3 regions of the Neobacillus niacini genome follow, and region 2 is predicted to be linked to each of the others. Evidence: riboswitches for the same ligand, from Rfam matches in the RefSeq annotation. Region 2 holds a riboswitch; each other region holds the start of a gene.
The links. Region 2 has a riboswitch for thiamine pyrophosphate ahead of tenA (thiaminase II). Riboswitches for the same ligand answer to the same signal wherever they lie in the genome.
Positions count from the first base shown of each region.

Region 1: it holds a riboswitch for thiamine pyrophosphate, as region 2 does, so the genes downstream of both, ACN6MT_RS08930 (YkoF family thiamine/hydroxymethylpyrimidine-binding protein) here and tenA (thiaminase II) in region 2, are expected to answer to the same signal.
Region 3: it holds a riboswitch for thiamine pyrophosphate, as region 2 does, so the genes downstream of both, thiM (hydroxyethylthiazole kinase) here and tenA (thiaminase II) in region 2, are expected to answer to the same signal.

Region 1 covers NZ_CP183883.1:1,909,240-1,911,510, forward strand. The annotation lists gene ACN6MT_RS08925 (molybdopterin-containing oxidoreductase family protein) at 1-612, opposite strand, end outside; TPP riboswitch at 947-1,046, shown strand; gene ACN6MT_RS08930 (YkoF family thiamine/hydroxymethylpyrimidine-binding protein) at 1,133-1,732, shown strand; gene ACN6MT_RS08935 (ECF transporter S component) at 1,733-2,271, shown strand, end outside.
Region 2 covers NZ_CP183883.1:938,701-940,971, forward strand. The annotation lists gene hprK (HPr(Ser) kinase/phosphatase) at 8-943, shown strand; TPP riboswitch at 1,023-1,126, shown strand; gene tenA (thiaminase II) at 1,240-1,926, shown strand; gene ACN6MT_RS04495 (amino acid permease) at 2,220-2,271, shown strand, end outside.
Region 3 covers NZ_CP183883.1:3,838,830-3,841,100, forward strand. The annotation lists gene thiD (bifunctional hydroxymethylpyrimidine kinase/phosphomethylpyrimidine kinase) at 1-220, opposite strand, end outside; gene thiM (hydroxyethylthiazole kinase) at 233-1,039, opposite strand; TPP riboswitch at 1,148-1,259, opposite strand; gene ACN6MT_RS18995 (HAD-IA family hydrolase) at 1,414-1,989, shown strand; gene ACN6MT_RS19000 (universal stress protein) at 2,032-2,271, opposite strand, start outside.

The DNA of each region.
Region 1 (2,271 bases), 970 kb from region 2:
GACGTCTATGACAATGATTTTAGCCCCATTTTGTTTGCGGGCTTTCTGTGCAAGCGCCACTTGGTGCATATTGGTACTAGCTGCGTTAATCCCCCAAAAAATAATGAGCTTGGAATGAATCGTATCTTCTGGGTCAATGCCGAAGCCGCCGCCCATCGTGTATCTATATCCAACAAAGCCGGCTGAGGAACAAATACTCCGGTCCAATTGTGATGCTCCTAAACGGTGAAAGAAACGTCGGTCCATCCCTTCGGCATTCAGATGTCCCATGTTCCCATAAAAGCTATAAGGGAGAATACTTTCTGGACCATCCGTTTCGATAATTGATTTCCACTTGGAGGTTATGGTAGCGATGGCTTCATCCCAGCTGATCCGTTCAAATTTACCTTCACCTTTAGCTCCAACCCTTTGCATAGGATATTCTAAGCGGTTCTCATCATAAAGCCGTTCCGCCATATGCCGAACCTTATTACAAATATTCCCCTTCGTCACAGGATGATCTGAATCGCCTTCCACTTTTACCACTTTTCCATCAACTTTATGTATCAGCAAACCGCATTGATCTGGACAATCTAACGGGCAAACCGATTTAAAAACCCCTTGTTTCTCCATATAGAGTCTCCTCCCCTGTGGTAACACCTTTGGGTGACAGGCACCATTTATACATCATTGTATATTTTTTTTCATGATATGACAGCTATGAAGGTGATGAAGTGCATAAAATTTTCTTTAATGTAAAAATGACTAATGGCATTTCTTTGTTAGTATGAGGTAAGTAGGTTCAAAAAGGGTTGTAATTAGTGTCCTCCTGAGGTGGACAGTGTCCACGAATGGTGACAGGCACCGAAAAGGCAACGAAAAGAGGCAAAGAAAGAGCAACGAAAGAACCCCCTTTACATATTGGAAAATTTATCATATTATTAGGGCAACGAAAAATTGCATACGGTTTTTGCACTAGGGGAGCTTTTTTGGCTGAGAGGACGTTTGTCCGACCCTTATGACCCGATCTAGATAATACTAGCGTGGGGAAGTGCAGGAGAAAATTATCGTTCGTTCAACATTGATATGATTCGACTGCATTCCCGTGGGATGCAGTTTTTTTGTTGCCAAAATATCAATGGGGGTATGTGAAATGTCTAATTTTTGTGGTATGAGTGAGATTACTGGAGCGCGATTTTCGATTTATCCGATGTCTGATAGGTTTGTAGATATTATTCTATCGGCATTAAAAGAAGTGGATACTTCAAAGGTTTGGATGGAAACGGACGATGTCAGCACATGTGTTAGGGGAAGATCGGAGCATGTATTTGATGTGGTGAAAGCTATTTTCCTAGAGTCGTCAAAAAACGGCGATCATGTTGTGCTGCAGGCAACGTTTTCAAATGGATGTCCGGGGGATTCGGCAGGTGATGCCTACCTATCAGAAAACGCTAATCGTTTAAATGAGGAAAAATCACAGAATATTAAACAAGAAGTGGCTGTTCAATTTGCTCTATACCCAATGGGGATTCCAACGTATATGAATGTCATCATGGATCAATGCAAACTGGCTCAAGACCAAGGAACGTTTACAAAAGGTGTTCACTATGCCTCAAGGCTTGATGGTGATGCAAACCAGGTTTTCGAAACATTAGAGGATGCCTTTCAAGGAGCACACGAAAGCGATTCTACACATATTGTCATGACGGTTGCTATGTCTGCCAACAGCCCATCGAAAAAGAGGGTGAAATAAATGCTGGCAAAATGGAAACTTCGTGAAGTCATAGTGTTATCCGTACTTGCTGTTGTTTTTGCTGTTGTCTATTTGTTGTTTCTCCAGCTCGGGAATGTCCTATTCGGCCTTTTTGGTTTAATTGGCTATGATATTATTTTTGGAATTTGGTTTATCGTTTCGATTATTGCGGCTTATATTATCCGTAAACCGGGGGCGGCTTTTCTATCCGAAACAGTCGCTGCTACAGTGGAAGTTATGCTTGGTAACGCCGTTGGCCCGCAATTGATCATCTCCGGTATGATTCAAGGTTTGGGTGCAGAAGCTGTCTTTGCCGCAACTAAATGGAAGAACTATTCCACTTGGGTTTTAATGGCAGCAGGGATGGGTTCATCAGTTTTTAGCTTTGCCTGGGGATTTTATGTCTCAGGATTTGCCGCCCTTTCGCCTAGTTATGTAACGGCCATGTTCTTTGTTCGCCTTGTAAGCGGGGCACTAATGGCAGGCTTACTAGGTAAATATTTAAGCGAAGGTCTTGCCAAAACAGGAGCGTTGAACAG
Region 2 (2,271 bases):
GTATAGGTTGAAAAAGGTAACAATAGAAAGCTTGGTTCAAAGGTTTTCTTTAAAAGTACTGGCTGGGGAAAACCATCTGCAGAAGGTCATTACACAGCCCCGGGTGCATCGTCCGGGTTTGGAATTTGTGGGCCACTTTGACTTTTTTCCGACGGAACAAGTACAAATTTTAGGGAAAAAGGAAATTACCTACTTACATAAGTTGAGCAGAGAGGAACGTAAAATTCGGATTGGCAATATTGTTCACTACCATCCGCCATGTTTTATCGTAACGGCTGGTGAAGAAGGACTTACTTATCTAATTCACCATTGTACAGAACAGGGTATTCCCTTGTTAGTGACAAAACAGCCTGAGACAACTTCAGAGTTTATCCCTAAATTGGATGCGTTCTTGGTGAAGGAATTAGCACCAGAGATATCTGTTCACGGAGTTTGTATGAATGTATCAGGCATCGGTATCTTACTTCGCGGTAATTCGGGGGTCGGAAAAAGTGAGACGGCCCACACATTAATTCGCCGTGGCCACCGGCTGGTATCGGATGATATCGTGGTCCTAAAGAAACTGAGTACGCAAACTATTTTGGGTACCCATGATGGAAAATCAAAAGAGTTTTTGGCTCTGCGTAGTATAGGACTGCTTAATGTCGTCCGTTTATATGGTCGTAAGGCTTTCCAGGATGAAACACGGATATCCCTTGATATTCACTTAACGAAGTGGGAAAAGGACGCTTTATATAATGATTTAGAACAGGAGTATCATTATACCGACTATATGGGTGTTAAAATTCCTTGCATGGAAATCCAACTGCAGCCTGGACGTGATGTGGCTGGTTTAATAGAGGCTGCTGCAAATAATTGGTACTTAAAGCAGCAAGGATACAGCGCAGTCGAAGAATTCATGAGCCGGGTTGAGGCTGATATAAAGAATTCTGGCAGGGATTAACTATTGGATTTGTCTTTTAACGGTAAAAATAGTTTGACTTAAGTAGAAAGTGAATATAGACTGAATACTAAGTTAATAGGAAGACCACTAGGGGAGCCATTTTATGGCTGAGACAAGAGTTATCTTGGACCCTTTGAACCTGATCTAGTTCATACTAGCGTAGGAAAGTGGAGTCTGTGTATGAATATTTATCATAACTATTCTGCCGCTCCATTTTTGGAGCGGCTTTTTCGTGTTTATAAATGCAGCCGCTCCCTTCTAGTGTCTTCTAATAAATAATAAGGGAGAGAAATTTGATGAGTTTTTCAGCAGAATTGAGAAAAGAAGCAAATCCGATTTTTAATGCGATTTTTGAACATCCGTTCGTCCAAGGGATTGCAAAGGGGGATTTAAAAAGCGAACAATTAATTCATTATGTTAAACAGGACTTTGAATATTTGAATTCCTTTATACGAATCTATGGAATCGCGGTTTCCAAGTGTGAGAATCGTGAAGATATGGAAATGTTTAATAAGCAGATTTCATTTATATTAAACAGTGAAATTCATCCACATCATAACTTTTGTCAGGTAGCTGGTGTTCCCTATGAGGTATTACATGGATATCCGTTATCCCCATCAGCACATCAATATATACGTCATATGCTTACAGTTGCACACGAAGGAACATTAGGGGAAATTTTAGCTGTGTTATTGCCATGTCCGTGGACATACTGGGAGATTGGGAAGAAATTATTAACGGAAGTGGATCCCGATCGCTCTCATCCTTTTTATGATTGGATTCGTTTTTATGGCAGTATAACGGATTCAATTACGATTAAATTTTGTGCCCGCCTAGATGAATGGGCAAAAAATGCACCAGAGAGAGAAAAGGAAAAGATGAAGGAACATTTCTTAATTAGCTGTCAGCTTGAATATATGTTTTGGGATATGGCTTATAAACTTGAAGAATGGCCTGTGAAAATGGAGGCTGTGAAAGGCTAAATTAGAAAATAAAAGAGGTAACTACTACCTCCTTCCAATAAAAATTTGTTTAATAGGTAAAAGACGCTTCTAAAGGAGGCGTCTTTTTTGTGATGAATAAAATTTTTAAAGATATTTAATAAATTGGTTATTGTAATTTTTATAATATCTGATTATAATACAAGACATAACAAATAAAAAAGCGTTTTCAAAAAGGAGGGTTAATCAAATTAAACTGACAGGAATGCAAGAAAAAATCTTTTAAGAAAATAAAGGAATTAGGAATCTTACCATCTGACTTGGAGGAACTCTTTATGAGTAATGTGACTCTTACGCGAAAACTTGGATTTTGGGCAGCTCTTGCCA
Region 3 (2,271 bases), 2.9 Mb from region 2:
TGGCATTTGCTCCCATATCTTCGCCAATTGACTGTATTTGTTTGCTGACTGCTTCAGCCGTCATGGGAAATACTGCTTGAACCCCAAGTGTATTTTGAGCGGTAACAGCTGTCAGAGCTGACATCCCAAACACCTCTAACTCTTGAAAGGTCTTTAAATCAGCCTGAATTCCTGCACCGCCGCCGCTATCAGAACCAGCTATCGTTAATGCTTTTTTCATGATGTCCACTCCTTATACTTGTTTAAAAGTCGCTAATTGATCAAAATCCTCAGAAGAAACGAGTGACAGTTGATTTAAAAATTCCACTTGGAAACTGCCAGGTCCCCAGTGACCTGTCTTAACAAACGCTTTTTCGGCTGCCATTCCATAAAAGGTTAACGCGGACAATCCAGCAAGGAGCAGGTCCTTTTCGACTCCCGCAAAGGCACCGATCACAGAGGTTAACAGACAGCCTGTTCCAGTCACTTTTGTTAACAGAGGGTGACCATTTGAAACCAAATACGTCGTCTCTCCATCTGTCAGTACATCATCTTTTCCCGTAATCACAACAATGGTATTCAACTTTCGTGCCGCAGTTACAGCTAATTCAACATTGTTCCCCTGCTGTGCACCCGCATCAACGCCCTTGATTTCCCATTTTTCCCCTAGCACATTGGCGACTTCGGCAGCATTTCCTCGGATTATCGATATTTTCACTTCATCCAAAATTTTTTGTGCCATTTCGGTGCGGAAAAAAGTAGCACCTGCACCAACGGGGTCGAAGATGACCGGAATGCCTAGCTCATTTGCTGATTTTCCCGCTAAGATCATCGAGCCGACCACTTCCCGGTTTAATGTCCCGATGTTAAGGACCAGGGCACGCGATATCCGAACCATGTCGGCTACCTCTTCTTTTGCATAAGCCATCACGGGTGAAGCCCCTAGCGCTAAAAGACCATTTGCCGTGAAATTGGTGACAACTACATTGGTAATATTATGTACGAGCGGGTTTTCTTCTCTTACCCTTTCTAAAACAGAGCTTAGTTCGTTATGATTCATTACTGCACCTCCACTTTTTTCCTTTAACCATGAACCTATTAGTCTTTTAAACATAAAAAAGCCAGATCCATTATAATTGGACCTGGCTTAATAGTTAGAGAAAAAGGTAATTTCACTTGGCTACTTTCCTACGCTGGTATCATCCAGATCAGGTCCAAAGGGTTAAAAAACGTAACGTTTTTCTCTCAGCCCATGTATAAGGGCACCCCTAGTAGGTAAAATCTTATGTAATTATTTCCTATGATAGTCCTTAAATTTCGAGATGTAAAGCTTTTAATCTCACCAATATATTTACTGGTGTTATGGAAAAGATAATGATACAGTAATACTTTTCAGGTAATTTTACGATTTTTAGTGAATTGAGGGGACAAAACATGAACATATTATGGGACTTTGATGGAACACTTTTTGATACATATCCAGCACTGGTAGAGGGTTTTGTTGCTTTAAGTCAGCGTGACCTTGATCGGGATGAGGTGCTGCGTTGGCTGAAAGTCGATTCGAAAACGGCCTTTAAACATTTCGGGATTGATGAAGATCGACGTGCGGAATATAAAACGCTTGATATCCAATACTCAAAGGTCAGTAAGCCATTTGAACATTTAAAAGAAGTCTTAGCAGCTGTAGAAAACAATATTATTGTCACCCATCGTGACAGGGAATCTGCCAACTATCTTCTAGAAAAATTTGGTTTAACCAACTACTTTAAAGAGATTGTTTCTGTTGAAGAACAAGGTTTCAACAGGAAACCACATCCTTCTTCTTATGAATTTGTTTTGAAAAAATATGACATTGATTTTGTGGTTGGTGACCGTGAATTAGATTTACTTCCGGCTAGACAACTAGGAATTAAAACCGTTGCCTTTCAAAACCGCGACATCGAAGCTGATTTTCATTTAGACAGCTATGCTGAATTTATTCCTGTCGTTTTTGAAAATAAAAGCATGTAGAATCAGTCCTATTGGACTTTTTCTACATGCTTTTTCAACTAGTTATTTAACTATAAAAACGGGACAATGTGCTTTTTGCACGACATAGTGGCTGACGCTACCTAAGAATAGTTCCTTCAATCCACTTAATCCTCTGCTTCCCATAACAACAAGATCGGCGTCATTTTGTTTCACAAATTCTACAATCATATGACCTGGTGAACCCTCAATAGCAAAGGTTCTAGACTTATTTGGAAGCGATTTTAATTCTTGTTCCACTTCGTTACATACTGCTTTTACATC